3 regions of the Streptomyces sp. NPDC003720 genome follow, and region 2 is predicted to be linked to each of the others. Evidence: riboswitches for the same ligand, from Rfam matches in the RefSeq annotation. Region 2 holds a riboswitch; each other region holds the start of a gene.
The links. A riboswitch is a leader RNA that binds a small molecule or an ion and turns the genes downstream of it on or off. The one in region 2 is predicted to bind cyclic di-AMP.
Positions count from the first base shown of each region.

Region 1: another riboswitch for cyclic di-AMP. It lies ahead of ACFYU0_RS30495 (transglycosylase SLT domain-containing protein); the one in region 2 lies ahead of ACFYU0_RS34680 (M23 family metallopeptidase).
Region 3: another riboswitch for cyclic di-AMP. It lies ahead of ACFYU0_RS00600 (C40 family peptidase); the one in region 2 lies ahead of ACFYU0_RS34680 (M23 family metallopeptidase).

Region 1 is NZ_JBIANZ010000012.1:133,643-139,873, reverse strand. Features, by position in the region: gene ACFYU0_RS30500 (polyprenyl synthetase family protein) at 226-1,236, opposite strand; cyclic di-AMP (ydaO/yuaA leader) riboswitch at 1,770-1,954, shown strand; gene ACFYU0_RS30495 (transglycosylase SLT domain-containing protein) at 1,958-2,443, shown strand; gene ACFYU0_RS30490 (Cof-type HAD-IIB family hydrolase) at 2,506-3,318, opposite strand; gene fahA (fumarylacetoacetase) at 3,570-4,787, shown strand; gene ACFYU0_RS30480 (M56 family metallopeptidase) at 4,996-5,934, shown strand; gene recQ (DNA helicase RecQ) at 5,969-6,231, opposite strand, start outside.
Region 2 is NZ_JBIANZ010000018.1:47,905-54,135, reverse strand. Features, by position in the region: gene trmB (tRNA (guanosine(46)-N7)-methyltransferase TrmB) at 1-34, shown strand, start outside; gene ACFYU0_RS34690 (PrsW family intramembrane metalloprotease) at 93-1,526, shown strand; gene ACFYU0_RS34685 (aldo/keto reductase) at 1,552-2,499, opposite strand; gene ACFYU0_RS34680 (M23 family metallopeptidase) at 2,648-3,688, opposite strand; cyclic di-AMP (ydaO/yuaA leader) riboswitch at 3,696-3,864, opposite strand; gene ACFYU0_RS34675 (PP2C family protein-serine/threonine phosphatase) at 4,099-5,295, opposite strand; tRNA gene ACFYU0_RS34670 (tRNA-Met) at 5,487-5,560, opposite strand; gene ACFYU0_RS34665 (dihydrofolate reductase family protein) at 5,627-6,231, opposite strand, start outside.
Region 3 is NZ_JBIANZ010000001.1:115,527-121,757, forward strand. Features, by position in the region: gene bioB (biotin synthase BioB) at 1-940, opposite strand, end outside; gene ACFYU0_RS00580 (8-amino-7-oxononanoate synthase) at 1,088-2,215, shown strand; gene ACFYU0_RS00585 (DUF397 domain-containing protein) at 2,311-2,535, opposite strand; gene ACFYU0_RS00590 (helix-turn-helix transcriptional regulator) at 2,545-3,405, opposite strand; gene ACFYU0_RS00595 (ATP-binding protein) at 3,617-4,075, shown strand; gene ACFYU0_RS00600 (C40 family peptidase) at 4,266-4,739, opposite strand; cyclic di-AMP (ydaO/yuaA leader) riboswitch at 4,743-4,966, opposite strand; gene ACFYU0_RS00605 (hypothetical protein) at 5,308-5,616, opposite strand; gene ACFYU0_RS00610 (ATP-dependent Clp protease proteolytic subunit) at 5,623-6,231, opposite strand, start outside.

The DNA of each region.
Region 1 (6,231 bases), on a different contig from region 2:
TCGGCGGCGGCTGCCCCACACTGGTCCACCTGAGCCGCCATTCTCACCCGAATCGGTGAGGAGTGGTGATTTCCGTGGTTTCCATATGACCAAATCGGCCGTGAGGAAGCGTCAGACCGTGGCACCAACTCCGTGTACGCCTGGGGTATGACACCGGAGGGCGGCGCCTCCCCCGACCCGTAGGGGTCACGCGGGAGACACCGCCCTCGGCCGGCGTCAGGGGCCTCAGCCGGCCCGGTGCACCACCGCGTCGCACAGTTCGAGCAGCGCCGCCTTGGAGTCGCACTCCGGCAGCGGGGCCAGCGCGGCGCGCGCCTCCTCGGCGTAGCGCACGGTGTCGCGGCGCGCCTGCTCCAGCGCGGGGTGCGCGCGCAGCGCGGTCAGCGCCTCCTCGAGCCGGGCGTCGTCCCCGAGGTCGGAGTCGAGCAGCTCGCACAGCGCGACGTCCTCGGGCAGGCCCAGCCGGGCGGCGCGCTCGCGCAGCCGGAGCACGGGCAGCGTCGGGATGCCCTCGCGCAGGTCGGTCCCCGGGGTCTTGCCCGACTCGTGCGAGTCGGAGGCGATGTCCAGGACGTCGTCGGCGAGCTGGAAGGCGACCCCGAGCCGCTCGCCGTACTGGGTGAGCACGTCGACGACCGTCTCGTCGGCGCCGGACATCATCGCGCCGAACCGGCAGGAGACCGCCACCAGGGAGCCGGTCTTGCCGCCCAGCACGTCCAGGTAGTGGTCGACCGGGTCGCGGCCGTCCGAGGGGCCCGCGGTCTCCAGGATCTGCCCGGTGACCAGCCGCTCGAACGCGAGGGCCTGGACCCGGACCGCCTCGGGTCCGAGGTCGGCGAGGATCTGGGAGGCGCGGGCGAAGAGGAAGTCACCGGTCAGGACGGCGACGGAGTTGCCCCAGCGCGTGTTGGCGCTCTCCACCCCGCGCCGCACGGACGCCTCGTCCATGACGTCGTCGTGGTACAGCGTGGCCAGGTGGGTCAGCTCCACGACCACGGCCGACGGCACCACACCGGGGGCGTACGGGTCCCCGAACTGCGCCGCGAGCATCACGAGGAGCGGCCGGAACCGCTTCCCGCCGGCCCGGACGAGGTGCTGCGCGGCCTCCGTGATGAACGGGACCTCGCTCTTGGTGGCCTCGAGCAAGCCTTCCTCGACAGCCGTCAATCCGGCCTGGACATCGGCTTCCAGAGCCTGGTCCCGCACGCTCAGCCCGAACGGCCCGACGACGGTCACGAGGGGTCTCCTGTCTGCTGGTGTCTGCTGGCGATTACGCGGTTTGTCGATAGGTCGCTGCCCTCACTCAAGTCAGCGTATCCGGTCCTGTTTCGATCACCGAGGGCGGCCACCGGTCCGGCACGGACGGCATCGGACCATGATCGGCACAGTGTCGACCACCCGATAATACGGACATTAGGCGCATTAATACGCCTTTCGTGACGCGCAGGAAATCGGCCACAAGGCATCCCGCGGAGCGTTCCCCACTCGCCTGCCCTCGAGCCCAAATCCCCCATGTCTGATTTGGAATACTTTGCTATTTCGTGAATTGGGTCACGCGCCCCGGCCGGCCCGCCACGCCCGGCCACCACCCGTTTTTCCGCGCCACATCAGCGAGTTGAGCATTGGCAGTCGCAAAGGATCAAGTACCCAAAACGGAACAGAACAAGGTCAACTTGGTCTTTACGTGAATCCGACACTTGTTCCGGACATGTGCTCTCGCATACGTTCCCGGCCAGTCGAGCGGAACGCCGAATCCTGCCGCCGCCCGGCACCACCCATCGACGAACTCATTCGTACGGCAGGAGCGGGGGACCCAGGTAAGTTCGCCGGACCGGACGACACGTGTCGTCACCGGAACGGCAAGGGGTGAAGCCGTGCCGCCTCGGGCGGCACGGCCGGGCACCTCCCCGCCCGAACCCGACAGCTCACCTCGCAGGCGACGGAGAGGAACTTGGCCATGCCTGCAGCCGCTCAGCCCCGCCGCGTCCGCACGAACCGCCTCGCCCGCAAGCTCGCGGTCCTCGGCACCGGCGCCGCCGTGCTCGCCCTTCCGGTCGTCGGCGCCACCAGCGCCTTCGCGGCCGACTCCGCCGGCTCGGCCGGCACCACCCTCGCCGGGTACCCGAACAACCTCGACGGCTGGATCCGCGAGTCCCTCGCGATCATGGCGGAGAAGCACATCCCGGGCACCTACAACGGCATCCACCGCAACATCATGCGCGAGTCCTCGGGCAACCCGCGCGCCATCAACCTGTGGGACTCCAACGCGGCCAAGGGCATCCCGTCCAAGGGCCTGCTCCAGGTGATCGACCCGACCTTCAACACCTACCACGTGGCCGGAACGGCGTTCGACCCCTACGACCCGGTCGCGAACATCACCGCCGCCTGCAACTACGCGGCCGCCCGCTACGGGTCGATCGACAACGTCAACGGCGCCTACTGACCGGCACCGCGGCGTGGCGCCACCTGACCGGCGCCCGCCGCGGGCCGCTGCCCGCGTCCCGGTCAGCCGGCCGGGAACAGTCCTTCGAGGACGACGGCGACGCCGTCGTCCTCGTTCGACGTCGTGACCTCGTCCGCGACCGCCTTGAGTTCGGGGTGGGCGTTCGCCATGGCGACCCCGCGGCCCGCCCAGGCGAACATGGGGATGTCGTTGGGCATGTCGCCGAAGGCCAGGGCCCGTTCGGCGGGGACCCCGAGACGGCCGGCCGCCAGCGCGAGTCCGGTCGCCTTGGTGACGCCGCACGGCTGGAGCTCCACCGTGCCCGGCCCGGACATGGTGACCGTGGCCAGCGACCCCACCGCCGCCCGCGCGGTCGCCGCCAACTCGTCGTCCGACAGCGTGTGATGGCGCAGCAGCACCTTGCTGATGGGCTCGCGCCACAGGTCGTCGCGCCGGTCGACCCGCACCGCGGGCAGGGTCGGGTGGGGCATCAGGTAACCCGGTTCGATCAGCGTGAGGCCGTCCACGCCGTCCTGGTCGACGGCCGCGAAGACCTGCCCCACCTCGGCCTCGATCTTGCCGAGCGCGGTCTCGGCCAGTTCCCGGTCCAGCCGCACCGACCACAGCAGGCGTTCGGTGCCGGCGTCGTAGACCTGCGCCCCCTGCCCGCACACCGCGAGCCCCGTGCAGCCGAGCGCGGCCAGGAGCGGCCGCACCCGGGGGGCCGGCCGGCCCGTCACCACCAGGTGCCGGGCACCGGCCCGCGCCACCCGCTCCAGCGCGGCGAGCGACCGTTCGGAGACGGTGTCGTCACCGCGCAGCAGCGTGCCGTCCAGGTCGGTGGCGATCAGGGCGTATGCGGGAGGTGCGGCCATGATCAGAGAATACGGACCGCACGGCCCGCCGACTCACCAGGTTCCCGCGGGACTTGGGGCCCGCGGGAGGCGTTTCCCGGGTCGGCCGTGGGCCGCGGCCAGGTGCTTCACCGGGCCGGACCGATACCGGCCGTGCCGGGCGGACACCCCCTGTGGCACTGCCCAAGACACCTGTCCCGGCCGTAACGTGTGGCGCGATCACATGGAACGCATCGCCATGCATGGCCCGGATGAGAGTGAGGCAGCACCCCATGCCCCCCTTCGACGTCCCCGAGGGCGACCCCTTCGGCCCGCACAACCTTCCCTACGGTGTGTTCTCACCCTCCGGCAGCACGGAGCGCAGGGTCGGCGTCCGGCTCGGTGACCACGTCCTCGACGCGGGCGCCGCGGCCGCCGCCCTCGGTTCGCCGTACGTGTCCCTGCTCGCGCAGGCCACCCTCAACCCGCTGCTGGCGGCCGGCCGCACGGCGTGGTCGGACGTGCGGCGCGCGCTGACGGCGTGGGTGACGGTTCCCTCGCACCGGTCGACGATCGAGCCGCTGTTCCACCCCCTGTCGTCGGTGACGCTCCACCTGCCCTTCGAGGTCGCGGACTACGTCGACTTCTACGCCTCGGAGAACCACGCCCGGAACGTCGGCCAGATCTTCCGCCCGGACGCGGAGGACTCCCTGACCCCCAACTGGAAGCACCTGCCGATCGGTTACCACGGCCGCTCCGGCACGGTGGTCGTCTCCGGCACGGACGTCGTCCGGCCGTCCGGACAGCGTAAGGGCCCCGGCGACCCGGCACCGGTCTTCGGGCCCTCGGTACGGCTGGACATCGAGGCCGAGGTCGGCTTCGTGGTCGGCGTGCCCTCCGAGCTGGGCACGCCCGTCGCGCTCGGCGACTTCCAGGAGCACGTCTTCGGTCTGTGCCTGCTCAACGACTGGTCGGCGCGGGACATCCAGGCCTGGGAGTACGTCCCGCTCGGCCCCTTCCTCGGCAAGTCCTTCGCCACCTCGGTGTCGGCGTGGATCACTCCGCTGGAGGCGCTGGAGCACGCCCGCGTGACGCCTCCCGAGCGCACCCACCCCCTGCTGCCCTACCTGGACGACACCGCTCCCGGCGTCGAGCCCGGCGGCTACGACCTGCGGATCTCCGTCGCGATCAACGGTCACACGGTGTCCGAGCCACCGTTCTCCACCATGTACTGGACCGCCGCCCAGCAGCTCGCCCACATGACGGTGAACGGCGCTTCGCTGCGCACCGGCGACCTGTACGGCTCGGGCACGGTGAGCGGCCAGGCGGAGAGCCAGCGCGGCTCGCTGCTCGAGCTGACCTGGAACGGCCGCGACCCCCTCGAACTCCCGGACGGCAAGCGCGCCTTCCTGGAGGACGGGGACGTGGTGACCCTGTCTGCCTGGGCGCCGGGACCGGACGGCGGCCGGGTCGGACTGGGGGAGGTCGGCGGGCGGATCGTGTCGGGCTGAGGCGCCGCCCGGCGGGTGACGGCGGGACCGGCTGTCCGGAAAGGCGGGGCGAGGTCCCCCTGACGGGCGCGATCCCCGCCGGACACCTGACTCGGGCCCCGTGTCCCCGTCATACTGGCGGGGACACGGCATCACCCGACGCGCCTCCGGCACGTCCCCGGCACCACCCGACACCCGCATCTCTCCGACCACGAACCGGAGCCCCGGCATGACGGTCTGCCTGCTCCTGCTGAGCGTCGTCGCCCTGACGGCCGCCGTACCGGCACCGCGCGCGCTGACCCGGGCCGGCTGGACCGAACGGGAACCCGTGGTCGCCCTGTGGGTGTGGCAGTGCCTGGTCGCCACCGTCCTGCTGTGCTGCCTGACCGCGCTGGTCCTGGGCGCGGCGGCCGTCTTCCACACCGTCCGCGACCATGTGTTCGCCCCGGCGCCGCCCGCCGTCACGGCCGCGTACGACCTGTCCGCGGCACCGGTGTGGGCCGCGGCCCTCACCCTGCTGCTGGCCTGCGGGGCCGCCTGGACGACGGCGATGCTCGCCCGGGAACTCGCCGAGGTGCGCAGGCGCCGCGGCCAGGCCCGGGCGCACCTGCGGGAACGCGCGCCCGATCTGCCCGCGGGGCTGCCGGCGGCACGCGGGCCGATGCTGGTGCTGGAGGACGAGTACCCGGACGCCTGGTGGATGCCCGGGCACCCGCCGCAGCTCGTCGTCACCACCGGGGCGCTGCGCCGTCTCACCGGCCGGCAGCTCGACGCCGTCCTGACCCATGAACGCGGCCACGCCCGCGCCCACCACGACTGGCTGCTCCACCTGTCCACCGCGCTGGCCACGGGCTTCCCGGGCGTCCCGCTCTTCGCCCACTTCTGCGACCAGACGCACCGCCTGGTCGAGCTGGCCGCCGACGACACCGCCTCCCGCCGCTGCGGCCACCTCACCACCGCCCTCGCCCTGATCGAGCTGAACCAGCACCGCGGCGTCCTGTCCTGCGCCTCCAGCCACCGGCTGCTCGGCGAGCGCGTGGACCGCCTGCTGGAGCCGCCGCCGCGGCTGCTGCGCCGGCACCGGGCGCTGACCACCACGGTGGCCGCGCTGGTGCCGCTGCTGCCGCTGCTGATCACCTTCGCCCCGGGGCTGACGGCGCTGTCCTGACGGCGCTGTCCCGACGGTCCCGGCGGCCGCTCTCTCACATCCAGTCGTCGGGTTCCGGCTCCTGCGCGTGCTCGGCCCAGTCGTCCTCCTCCGGAGGCTCAGCGGCGGCGGACCGGGCGCCGCCCGTCGCCGGGGCACCGCCCGCCGGAGCGCCGCCCTGGCCGGACCCGGCCAGGGAGTTCAGCACCTCCAGCACGCCCTCGCCGTAGGTCGCCAGCTTCTTCTCGCCGACGCCGCCCACCGTGCCCAGCTCCCGCACCGAGCCGGGCCGGCTGGTGACGATCTCCCGCAGGGTGG
Region 2 (6,231 bases):
CCTCTTCCGCCGCGTACCGCACCGGGATCGCTAGGTCCGGTACTCCCGACCAGCACCAGCCCCTTCCCCCGGTCACCGTTAGGGTCGATGCCGTGGCCATCAGTCCTCCGTCCCCGAGCTACTCCCCCGGTCCCGGAAGCGGAACGCACCCGCACTGGTGGCAGCGCCGGTGGGTGCGCTACGGGGCGCTGATCACGCTGCTGGCGCTGTCCGGCCTGGTCATCCTGGCGCTGGTGCGCCGCCAGACCGGTACCCAGGGCTTCCTGGTCGGGCTCGGCCTCGCCGTGCTGCCCGTGCCGTGGCTCCTGGCCGCCTTCCGCTGGCTGGACCGGGTCGAACCCGGCCCCTGGCGGAACCTGGTCTTCGCGTTCGCCTGGGGCGCCTGCGCGGCGGCGCTGATCGCCATCGTCGCCAACAGTTTCGCGACGAAGTGGATAGCCACCTCGACCGCCGATCCGGCCGGCGCCGACACCCTGGGCGCCACCCTGATAGCGCCCGTCGTGGAGGAGTCCGCGAAGGCCGCTGCCGTGCTGCTGGTCTTCCTCTTCCGCAGACGGGACTTCACCGGGATCGTCGACGGCGTGGTGATAGCCGGGGTCACCGCCACCGGCTTCGCGTTCACCGAGAACATCCTCTACCTGGGCACGGCCTTCGGGACCGACCAGCTCAGCGGCGGCCACGGCATCGCCTCCGTCACCGCCGCCACCTTCTTCGTGCGCGTCGTGATGTCGCCGTTCGCGCACCCCCTGTTCACCGTGCTCACCGGCATCGGCTTCGGCCTCGCCGCGCTCTCCACCGAACGCGGCCGGGCCCGGCGCGCCCTGGTCCCGCTCGGCGGACTGCTGCTGGCGATGGGCATGCACGCCCTGTGGAACGGCTCCGCGACCTTCGGCCGGTTCGGGTTCCTCGCCGTCTACGCCGCCTTCATGCTCCCCGCGTTCGGGCTGCTGACCTGGCTGGCGGTCTGGACCCGGCAGCGCGAGCTGCGGACCGTGCGGGAGGAGCTGCCCGCGTACGTGTACGCCGGGTGGCTCGGGCCTGCCGAACCGTTCGTCCTCGGGTCGATGCGGGCGCGCCGCGCCGCCCGGGACCACGCCCGCCGCCACCTCGGCGGGCGGCCCGCCGCGCGGGCGGTCGCGCAGTACGAGGCGTACGCCACCTCGCTCGCCTTCCTGCGGCACCGTGGGCGCCGGGGCCGGGCCGGCGCCGGTTCCGCCGTCCGGGAGCAGGAGCTGCTCGCCGAGCTGTGGCGGCGCCGGGAGGTGGCCCGGCCGGCGCTGGAGCACGCGGCCAGGACCGTGGCCCCGGTGCCGGCGGCCTCGGCGTACTGGGCGCGGTACGGGTATCCGGCGATGCCCGCAGGCCGCCCGGCGGCGTACGGACACCCGGGGGCGTACGGGCACCAGGGTGTCCCGTACGGATATCCGCCGGTGCCGTACGGCGCGGCGCCGAACCCGCCCGCCCCCTACGGGAACCCGTCCGCGCCGCCGCCCGGGTACCCCGGGTACAACCCGTACCGGTCCTGACCGGGCGTCCGCCCTCCGGCCGGGGTCAGGCGGAGGCCTGGTTCAGGCGGTCCACTTCCTCCTGGGTGAGCCGCAGCTCCGCCACGCCCAGCAGCGCGGGGAGCTGTTCCACCGTGCGGGCCGAGGCGATGGGGGCGGTGACCGTCGGCTGGGCGGCCAGCCAGGCGAGGGCGACCGTGGCGACGGGGGCGTCGTGGGCTCCGGCGACCTCGTCCAGGGCCGTGAGCACCCGCTGACCGCGCTCGGAGTCGAGGTGCTTGGCGGCGGAGCCGGCGCGGGCGCTGTCGACCGTCGTGCCGGGGCGGTACTTGCCGGTCAGGAAGCCCGAGGCGAGGGCGAAGTACGGGACCGCGGCGAGCCCCTCGCGGGCGGCGAGGTCCTGCAGCGGGCCCTCGTAGGTGTCGCGGGAGACCAGGTTGTAGTGGGGCTGGAGGGCCACGTAGCGGGCCAGGCCCTCGCGGTCGGAGAAGTCGAGGGAGGCCCGCAGCCGCTCGGGGCTGATGTTGGAGGCGGCGATCTGCCGGACCTTGCCCGCCTTCACCAGCTCGTCCAGGGCGCCGACGATCTCCTCCACCGGCACCTCGGGCTTGTCGAAGTGCGTGTAGTAGAGGTCGATGTAGTCGGTGTCCAGGCGGCGCAGGGAGGCGTCGGCGGCGGCCTTGATGTTGGCCGCGCTCAGCCCCTGGTACTGCGGGTGCTGGCTGACCTTGGTCGCGACGACGACGTCGGAGCGGTTGCCGCGGGCCTTGAGCCACTTGCCGATGATGGTCTCCGACTCACCGCCCTCGTTGCCCTCGATCCACGCCGAGTAGGAGTCGGCGGTGTCGACGAAGTTGCCGCCCGCGGCCGTGTAGGCGTCGAGGACGGCGAAGGAGGTCTTCTCGTCGGCGGTCCAGCCGAAGACGTTGCCGCCGAGGGCGAGCGGGAAGACCTCGAGGTCGGAGGAGCCGATCTTGCGCAGGGAAACAGTCATGCCCTGTTACAACGATCAACCCCATACCGCCCATTCCGGATTCACGCGAACGGTGTGTGAACAAGACCGGCGGCCCCGACTCCAAGGGGAGTCGGGGCCGCCGGGAAGACGGTGCGCGGCGCCGGGCCGGGTCGGGCCCGGGCCGGAATCAGGGGTTGAGGCCCTTGCCGTGCAGCCACGCCATCGGGTCGATGCCGGTGGCCGCGCCGCCGGGGTGGACCTCCAGGTGCAGGTGCGGTCCGGTGACGTTGCCGGTGGCGCCGACGCGGCCGATGACGTCGCCGGTGCTGACCTTCTGGCCGACGGAGACGCTGATCGAGGACTGGTGGCAGAACCACAGCTCGGTGCCGTCGTCGAGGGTGAGAATGGTGCGGTAGCCGTAGGAGCCGGCCCAGCCCGCCTCGGTGATGGTGCCGCTGTGGATGGCCTTGATCAGCGTGCCGGTGGGCGCGGCGAAGTCGAGGCCGGTGTGGTAGCCGGAGGACCACATCGAGCCGGCCTGGCCGAACGTCGAGGTGATCGTGTACGAGGACGTCGGCAGCGTGTACTGCTTGGCCAGCTCGGCCAGCCGCTCCGCCTCCGCCTTCTTCTCCGCGGCGGCCTCGGCCTCCTTCTTGGCCTCGGCGGCCTTGGCGGCGGCTTCCTCCTTCGCCTTGGCGGCCGCGTCGGCGGCCTGCTTCTCGGCGGCGGCCGCCGCTGCCGCGGCGGCCTTGGAGTCGGCCTTGCTCTGCTGCTGCTCGGCCTGGGCCATGATCCGGCTGCGCAGGGTCTCGCCCGCGTCGGAGCCGCCCTGGTCGCTTTCGGCGGCCGCGGTGGTGCCGACCGTGCTGAGGGAAGCCGTGGTGGCCTCGGCCGCCTCGGCGTGGTCGTCGCCGAACAGGGAGCCGACGGACGGCAGATCGGGCATGGAGATGGACACCGGCGGCTTGCCGGTGTGGGCGCTGGCCATGCCGCCCGCGCCGACGGCCGCTATGACGCCGACGCCGAGGACGGTGGAGCTGCGGGCGAGTCCGCCGCCGCGCTGCTTGGCGACGCGGTGCCGGCCGCGTACGGGGCGGATGGACTCCTCGGTGGGGTTCCACTCCTCCCAGGGGCCCTCTTCGGCGCGGTAGCCGCCGTAGCCGAACGTTTCGGTGTCGGGCTGGCTGGGCACGTATGGGGCTTCGGGGGCAGGCCGGTTGGACGCCACGCGGGCGTACTCCTTTCCTTCCTCCGCCTACCGGGTTAGCTGACGGGTTCGGAGCAGGAAGGTCTCCTACGCGCGTATACGTACCGGGAACCGGATCGGTTCACGGTGGCATCCGCGTGATTCACCCCAAGGTGGTGGTTCCCCGGTTCCCTTGCGGGATTCGGCGCGTGCGCACGGAGCCGCCTCTTGTGACGGCTGGGACGACCGCGCTGCGTTATCGAACGTTAATAGACTCACGTGTGAGATTCCAAGCCGTTCGGCTTGATCATTAACGTTTCCGGGGGTGGACGTACGCCGCGCGGCCGTGGAAAACGGGCGAGTTGACCGGCATTCAGGAGTCACGAGGTTTTTGATGGTGACTCAGCGGGCAAGCGGAGGGCTTCCATCCGATCACTTTCGGTCACCTCGGGTCAGGGCCGGCGTACGGCGAGCAGTGCCATGTCGTCCGCCATGCCGCCCCCGGAGTGCCGTCTGACCTCCGCGGCGAGCCGGGTGAGCAGGGTCCGCGGGTCGGTGCAGCGGCGGCCGGCGAGCCGGCGCACCGGGTCGTAGAACCGGCCGTGGGCGTCCCGGGCCTCGGTGAGGCCGTCGGTGTGGAGCAGCAGGGTGGCGCCGGCCGGGAAGCGGGACTCGGCCGCGCGGTCGGGGCGCCGGCCGAGCTCGCCCAGGCCGAGCGGCAGCGCGGGCTCGCCCGCGGTCAGGACGTGCAGGGCGCCGTCGGCGTGCAGCAGCAGGGGCGGCGGATGACCGCGGTTGACGATCCGCACCACCCCTTCGCCGGGCGGCAGTTCGGCGAGGACGACGGTGGTGAAGCCCTCCAGCGCGTCCGCCCCGTCGCGCCGGGCGCCCTCGCGGGCCAGCGCCCGCTCCAGCCGCCCGGCCACCGCCTCCAGCGTGGGCTCCTGTTCGGCGGCCTCCCGGAACGCCCCGATCACCACGGCGACGGCGGCGACCGCGCCCATGCCCTTGCCGCGCACGTCCCCGACGACCAGCCGCACGCCGTACGGGCCGTCCTGCACCGCGTACAGGTCGCCGCCGATGGACGCGCCCTCCTGCGCCGCCTCGTACCGGGCCGCGATGTCGAGGCCGGCGATACGGGGAGCGGGCTCGGGCAGCACGGCCCGCTGGGCGGCCTCGGCGATCTCCCGGACGGAGGCGAGCCGCCGGTCGCCGAGGCGTACGACCCGGTTGATGACGACGGCCAGCAGGGCGACCGTGGCCACGGTGACCACCTGGGTGACGGTGTTGACGTCCAGGCCGGGGCCGAAGTGGGCGTGCACCGCGTAGGTGGCGCCCAGTGCGGCCAGTCCGGTGAGGAGCGTGGTGCGCAGCGAGGTCAGGGGTGCGGCGACCAGCGGGGCGGCGGTGAAGAAGGGCACGGCGGTGAACTCGCGCGGGGTCAGCAGGTCGTACAGGAGCCCGCCGGCGATGAGCAGGAGGGCGAGGGCGTGGGGCAGGCTGCGCCCGGCGGAGCGGCGGCGCTCCGGGGGCAGCGGCGCGCGGCCGGCGCCGAGGACCGGGTCCGGGTCCGGGTCCGGAACGGGTCCGCCGGGGAGCCGGCCGGCCGCCCTGGCGTACGGGCTGTCCTCCACCTCACCAGGGCGCACTGCTGGTCTCCCGTGTCCTCGACGTGAGACCAGCGTGGCGGGGGCGCGGGAGGCGGGCGACCGCTGTGGCCCGAGCGGATGACCTGCTGTGACGTACGCCACTCGGCTTCCATGGGGCGGCCGTGCGGACAGGCGACGGAAAGCACTCAGGGCCGGAATCCATGAACTGGATTCCGGCCCTGAGTCTTCAGTAGCGGGGACAGGATTTGAACCTGCGACCTCTGGGTTATGAGCCCAGCGAGCTACCGAGCTGCTCCACCCCGCGTCGTTGTGTCTCAAGCATACGTCATGTCCGGGGGTGCTCCGCACACACGTTTCCGCGCGGCGCCGCTCAGGGCAGCAGATGGGCGTTCGGCGCCTTGGCCGGGCCCTCGTACTCGGGGAGCAGGACGACGTCCACGCCGGCCGCCGCCAGCACTCCGGCGCCGTCGGCGCCGGGCACGAAGGTGTCCGGCTCCCGCCAGGCCGTGACCACCCGGCGCACGCCCGCGCGCAGGATCAGCTCGGCACAGGGTGCGGGGCGGGAGGCGCGGCGGGAGCAGGGCTCCAGGCTGCTGTAGACGGTGGCGCCGGGCAGCCGGGGGTCGGCGGGGTCCAGCTTGGCCAGGGCCGCCTCCTCGGCGTGCACGACGGGGTCGCCGCCCTCGCGCGAGTGGCCGCGGGCCAGCTCGGCGCCGTCGGCGGCCACCACCACCGCGCCGACGCTGAACGCCGTGCGGGAGGGCGGGCACAGGGCGGCCAGCTCGCAGGCGGTGGCCAGCCAGCGCCGGTCGGCGGCGGCCGGCGCGGGGCCGGCGCCGGGGGCGGTGGGTTCGTAGCGCATGAGGACGACGTCCTCGATCCGGCGGGACTCGGTGAGCCGGAGCCGGCCGCCCTGGTACCCGCCCGGGCCGAACAGGCGCGGGGCGGCCGGGTCGCCGACGAACAGCGGGGCGA
Region 3 (6,231 bases), on a different contig from region 2:
TCTCCAGGTCGGCCTTGCCCGCCTGGCCCTCGCTGGTCAGGTAGTCGCCCAGGAAAATGGAGTTGGCCAGGTTCAGGGCCAGGGGCTGCATGGTGCGCAGATGGACCTCGCGGCCGCCCGCGATGCGCACCTCGGCGTCCGGGCAGACGAAGCGGACCATGGCGAGGATGCGCAGACAGCGCTGCGGGGTGAGGTTCCACTCCTTGGCGAGCGGGGTTCCCTCGAACGGGATCAGGAAGTTCACCGGAACGGAGTCGGGGTCGAGCTCGCGCAGCGAGAACACGACGTCCACCAGGTCCTCGTCGCTCTCACCCATACCGGCGATCAGCCCGGAGCAGGCGGACAGCCCGGCCGCGTGCGCCTTGTTCACCGTGTCCACCCGGTCGGCGTACGTGTGGGTGGTGGTGATGTCCCCGTACGTGGCCTCGGAGGTGTTCAGGTTGTGGTTGTAGGCGTCCGCGCCCGCCTCGCGCAGCCGCTCGGCCTGGCCGTCGGAGAGCAGGCCGAGACAGGCGCACACCTCGACGTTCTCGTGCTGGTCCTTGATGGTCCGGATGGTCTCGGAGACCCGGTCCACGTCCCGGTCCGTGGGGCCGCGCCCGGACGCCACCAGGCAGACCCGCTTGGCGCCGCCCGCCAGGCCCGCGGCGGCGGCCTCGGAGGCCTCGCCGGGCTTGAGCCAGGTGTACTTGAGGATGCCGGCGGTGGAGCCGAGCCGCTGGGAGCAGTAGGAGCAGTCCTCGGGGCACAGGCCGGACTTGAGGTTGACCAGATAGTTGAGTTTCACGCGCCGGCCGAACCAGTGCCGGCGCACCTTGCCGGCCGCGGCCACCACATCGAGCAGGTCGTCGTCGGAGGTGGCGAGCACGGCGAGAGCCTCGTCGCGGGTCGGCGTCTCGCGCCGAAGCCCCTTGTCCACCAGCGTGTTCAGCAGGTCCATGAGGCACGATCCTGTCCTACGGGACCGCCTCGGGCCAAGGAGAGTTTGCACAACGGAGACGGTTCACCGTGTGGGTATTGCCACACCATGGGCGGGCGGCCGTACGGCTAGTGTCTGTCCGCTACCTACAAAAGCCTCGGAGGACCCATGGCGTTCGGCTGGATCGACGAGCAGGCCGAGGCGCGCCGCCGCGCCGGACTCGTACGGACCCTGCGCCCGCGTCCGGCCGACTCGCCGCTGCTGGACCTGGCGAGCAACGACTACCTGGGTCTCGCCCACCATCCGGAGGTCGCCGAGGGGGCCGCCGCGGCCGCCCGCGTCTGGGGCGGCGGGGCCACCGGGTCCCGGCTGGTCACCGGCACCACCGAGCTGCACACCGAGCTGGAGCGGGAACTGGCCGACTTCTGCGGCTTCGAGGCGGCCCTGGTGTTCTCCTCCGGCTACGCCGCCAACCTGGCCGCGGTCACCGCGCTGGGCCCGCACGGGTCCCTGATCGTGTCCGACGCGGGCAACCACGCCTCGCTCATCGACGGCTGCCGGCTCGCCCGGGGCGCCACCCAGGTGGTCGGGCACGCCGATCCGCAGGCCGCGCGCAAGGCGCTCGGCACGCATCCCGGTCCGGCGATCGCCGTCTCCGACACGGTGTTCTCCGTCGACGGCGACGCGGCGCCGCTGGCCGCACTGGCCGAGGCGTGCCGCGAGCACGGCGCCGGGCTGGTCCTTGACGACGCGCACGGGCTCGGCGTGCTGGGCGACGGCGGCCGGGGCGCCCCGTACGCGGCCGGACTGGCGGGCGCCGACGACGTGGTCGTCACCGCCACGCTGTCGAAGTCGCTGGGCAGCCAGGGCGGTGTGGTCCTCGGCCCGGCCCGGGTCATCGCCCATCTGGTCAACGCGGCCCGCACCTTCATCTTCGACACGGGTCTGGCCCCCGCCGCCGTGGGCGCCGCGCTCGCGGCGCTGCGGCTGCTGCGGCGCGAGCCGGCGCGGGCGGAGCGGGCCCGCGCGGTCGCCGCCGAACTGCACGCACGGCTGACCGCCGCGGGTCTGGAGGCGGTGCGACCGGACGCCGCGGTGGTCTCCGTGCGGGCTCCGTCCCCGGAGCAGGCCGTGCGCTGGGCGGCCGACTGCCGTACGGCAGGCCTGGCCGTGGGCTGCTTCCGTCCTCCTTCCGTGCCCGACGGCATCTCACGGCTGCGGCTGACCGCCCGCGCGGACCTGTCCGGGGCCGAGATCGAACGCGCTGTACGTGTGATTCGCGAGGCGCGACCATGAGTCGGCGTGACACGGCCGCACATCTGGCGAAAGTGATCGGATCTGATCAGTAGGGGTCGGTCCGCCGGCCGGTTCTCAGGCCGGGTCCGGCCCGGTCACCGGAGCGCGGCCACGAAGCCCGCCCAGCTCCCGGGGGAGAAGAGCAGCGCGGGTCCCGCGGGGGCCTTGGAGTCGCGCACGGCGAGCAGTCCGGCGCACGGGCCGGAGTGCGGCCGGGCCGTCTCCACGCAGTTGTTCGCTCCGGTGCTGTAGCTGCTGCGCAGCCACCGCACGTCGTGCAGATCGGTACTGGCTGGGACGTTCCGAGGCAGAGCTGTCATGGTGCCTCCTTACGCGCCGTCACCTATCCCGGCGATGTAGTCCAACGATTCCTCGGGTGAAAGGGCGTGGAACTGAAGGGTGTCGAAGGCCTCGGCATAGGCCATGAGGTCTTCTTTCCGTTCCAGGTAGAGGCTACTCGTCAACTGGTCGAGAACAACTACGTCCAGATCAGAAGTGCTCGGAAATGAGAAGATAACGAAAGGCCCGGTGAGGCCGACATGCGCCCCCGCCGCGAACGGCAGTACCTGGAGCCGTACTTGGGGCAGCCGAGCGGCCTCCACCAGCCGTTCCAGTTGCCGCGCCATCACCTCGGGACCGCCCACCTCGCGCCGCAGCACCGCCTCGTCCAGCACCGCGGTCAGCTCCAGCGGCGGCTCGGACCGGAGCACGTCCTGCCTCGCCAGCCGCACCTCCACCAGCGCGTCCAGCCGCTCCTCGTCGACGCCCTCCACCGCCGCGCGGGTCACCGCGCGAGCGTATTCGGGCGTCTGCAGAAGGCCGGGAACCACCGTGGTCTCCAGGGTGCGCATCCCGCTCGCCTGCGACTCCAGGCTGATGAAGTCGCGGTAGGTGGGCGGCAGGACGCCCCGGTAGGCGTGCCACCAGCGGTTGCGGCCGCCCGCGTCCTCCGTGCCCGTCAGCATCAGCAGCATGTCGCGCAGTTGCCGGTCCCGCACCTCGTAGGCGTCGAGGAGTAACCGCACGTCGGCCGGTCTCACCCCGCTGGCGCCGGTCTCGATGCGGCTCACCTTCGACTGGTGCCAGCCCACCAGGAGGGCCGCCTCGCCACTGGTGAGCCCGGCCCCGGTGCGCAGCGCGCGCAGTTCGGCGCCCAGTTTGCGGCGGCGCACCGCGGGACCGTTCTGCATGGGAACTCCTTACTCCTTCCGGGCCGCCCGGATACGGTTGCGCGTCGCAGAGTTCACCGCTTCGGGCGACAGATATATGCATATCTTGGTGGATCGCTCCCCTGACCGGCCCGGTGGTGGCAGTCTGACGGCGAAGCACCAGTCCGGGACCGTACTCGAACCATCCGCTCCTCGTCGGACCGCGGTCCCGTGGGAAAGGGACGACGTCGCCATGGCAGACCACCTGGAAGCATCCGTCACTCTGCCGAGCGATCCCGCCTCGGTCTCCGCGGCCCGTTCCTACGTACTGAGCACCCTCGCGGAGTGGGGCCTGCCGTCGGACACCGAAGTGGCCGACACCGTGCGCCTCATCGTCTCCGAACTCGCCACCAACGCCGTGCAGCACACCTTCGGCCAGTCACCCACCTTCACGGTCGACATCGCGCTCGACCGTGACGAACGCCTGCGCATCGGCGTCACGGACAGTCATCCGCGCTTCCCCAAAAGACTGCCCGCCGCCGTCCAGCAGGACAACGGGCGGGGCATGGTCATCATCCGCTGGCTCACCGCCGAGTGCGGTGGCAGGCTCCGCGTCCGGCCCACCCGCGAGGGCGGCAAGACGGTGTCGATCGAACTGCCGTGGACCCACCAGGGGGAGCGGCTCACCGCGGCCGGACAGCAGGAACCCTGAGGAGCCTCCCTGAAAGCCGGCGAACCGGGGCCCGGTGCGCGGCCCCGGGGCCGTCCCGCGGTGCCGCACGGGCCCCGGACGCGGCTGCGCCGCCCCGGGGCCGCCCGCGTGCTTCAGGCGGACGCCGGGACGGCGCCGACGGTCAGGGGGAGCGGCCCCGCTGCTGGAGCCGTTCCGGGGCTGGGCGGGGTCAGCTGACCCGGCCGTACCAGACGCTGCGGGTCCAGATCTTCTCGAGCCGGACCACGGCCCCTGTCTTCGGGGCGTGCCAGATCTTGCCCTTCCCGGCGTAGATGCCGACGTGGTAAACGCTGGAACCGGAGTGGAAGAAGACCAGGTCGCCGGCCCGGCGGTGGCCGGCGGAGATATGGCGGGTCCTGTTGTACTGCTGGGCCGCCGTGCGCGGCAGCTTCTTGCCCGCCTTCTTGAACGAGTAGAGCGTCAGACCCGAGCAGTCGAACCGGCGCGGACCGGTTGCCCCGTACTGGTAAGGCGAGCCCTTCTTGGAGGCGGCGATGTGCAGGGCCTTCGTCGCCAGAGTGGCGGCCGAGGCCTCGTTGGCCAGGCCGGGCACTGCGATGGAGCCGCCCACCGCGGCAAGCGTAAGAGCCGAGGCCGTGCCGGCCCGGGCCATCATCGACGGGACACGATTCAGCGCAGTCATGCGCAACCCTTCGTCAGCCGCCTGTGAAGGATGACCTGTCGGATTCGGGCTGGCGAAGTGGCCCGGCCGCGTTGCCGCGGCTTCACCCCAAGGGCTGCTCGGCACGACCGTCCGTCTGCGACGAACGTCCGTCCCGGCGACCCGTCTTGCCTGGGTCCTCCACTCCTGCCGATCCACTCCTGTCGACCGGTCATCCGGGCGGCGGCAGGACTCGGCGTCCGCACGGATCGCCCCGCCGCGGTGGCGGGGGCTTGTCGTCAGACAGGGATCTTCACTCACAGGTGTCCGAAAATCCCAACGGAACCGGGGATTTGTGGCGTTACTCACCACTCACCCGTTCGGGTGGACACTGCTCTGTTCGAGTCGTCGTCAACTCCCGCGCGTAGCCCCGGACCTGGGACGAAGCACCTCCGGGCAGGTCCCCGAGCGGCCGATCGCGCAAGTCGGAGGGTCAGAAAAAAAGCCCGGAGATACTCCGGCCGGGGGTACGTCGTTCGGGCCGTTTCAACTCGACGCCGGGCGGACCGTCGACGACCGGGTCCACCCGGCGCGGGAACCGGCGTCCGGGTCAGCCCACGCCATCGGGCGGGAGCACGACGCGCGCGGTACGGCGCTCGCCGTCGAGCACCCTCAGCGCCCGTGCCAGCGTGTCCCCGTGCAGCTCCGTCTCGCCCCGCCGGTGCATCAGGGCGAGCGCGTCGCGCAGCTCGGCGGCCTTGCGCACCAGGGCCTGCGCCGCGCGCAGCCCGCTGTAGGTGTCTCCCGGTCGCGCCGGGTTGATCCGGCCGAGCAGGTCGGCCGCCTCCAGGTAACGGTCGATCAGCTCACCCTCGGCCCTGGTCAGCGCGGGCAGCGGCGGCAGCTCGGGCGGCAGCACGGCGGGTCACCTCGCCCGCTCCGCGCCGGGACCGGCCTTGCGGCTCGGCACGACGCCGTCCACCAGGCCGTACGCCAGCGCGCCCGGCGCGTCCAGCACCAGGTCGCGCTCCAGGTCCCGGCCGACCTGCTCCGGCGTGCGCCCGGTGTGCCGGACCAGCAGTTCCTCCAGCAGCGCCCGTGCCCGGGTCAGTTCCCCGGCCTGGATGAGGAGGTCGCTCGGCTGCCCGTGGGCCGGCTCGGCCAGCGCGGGCTGCTCCAGCACCACCCGCGCCCCCGGCAGGATGAAGCGCTTGCCCGGGGCGCCGGCCGCGAGCAGGACCGCGGCGACCGAGGCGGCCTGGCCCAGGCAGTAGGTCTCCACGTCGCAGTGGACGTAGCGCATCGTGTCGTAGACGGCGGTCATGGCGCCGAACGAGCCGCCCGGGCAGTTGAGGTACAGCGTGATGTCCCGGTCCGGCGCCGCGTGTTCGAGATGCATGAACTGGGTGATCACGTCGGTCGCGGCGGTGTCGTCGAGCGGGGTGCCGAGGAAGATCACCCGGCTCTCGAACAGCTTCGAGTAGGGATCGAGCGTGCGGTGCCCGCCCGTGCCGGTGCGCTCGGTGAACTCGGG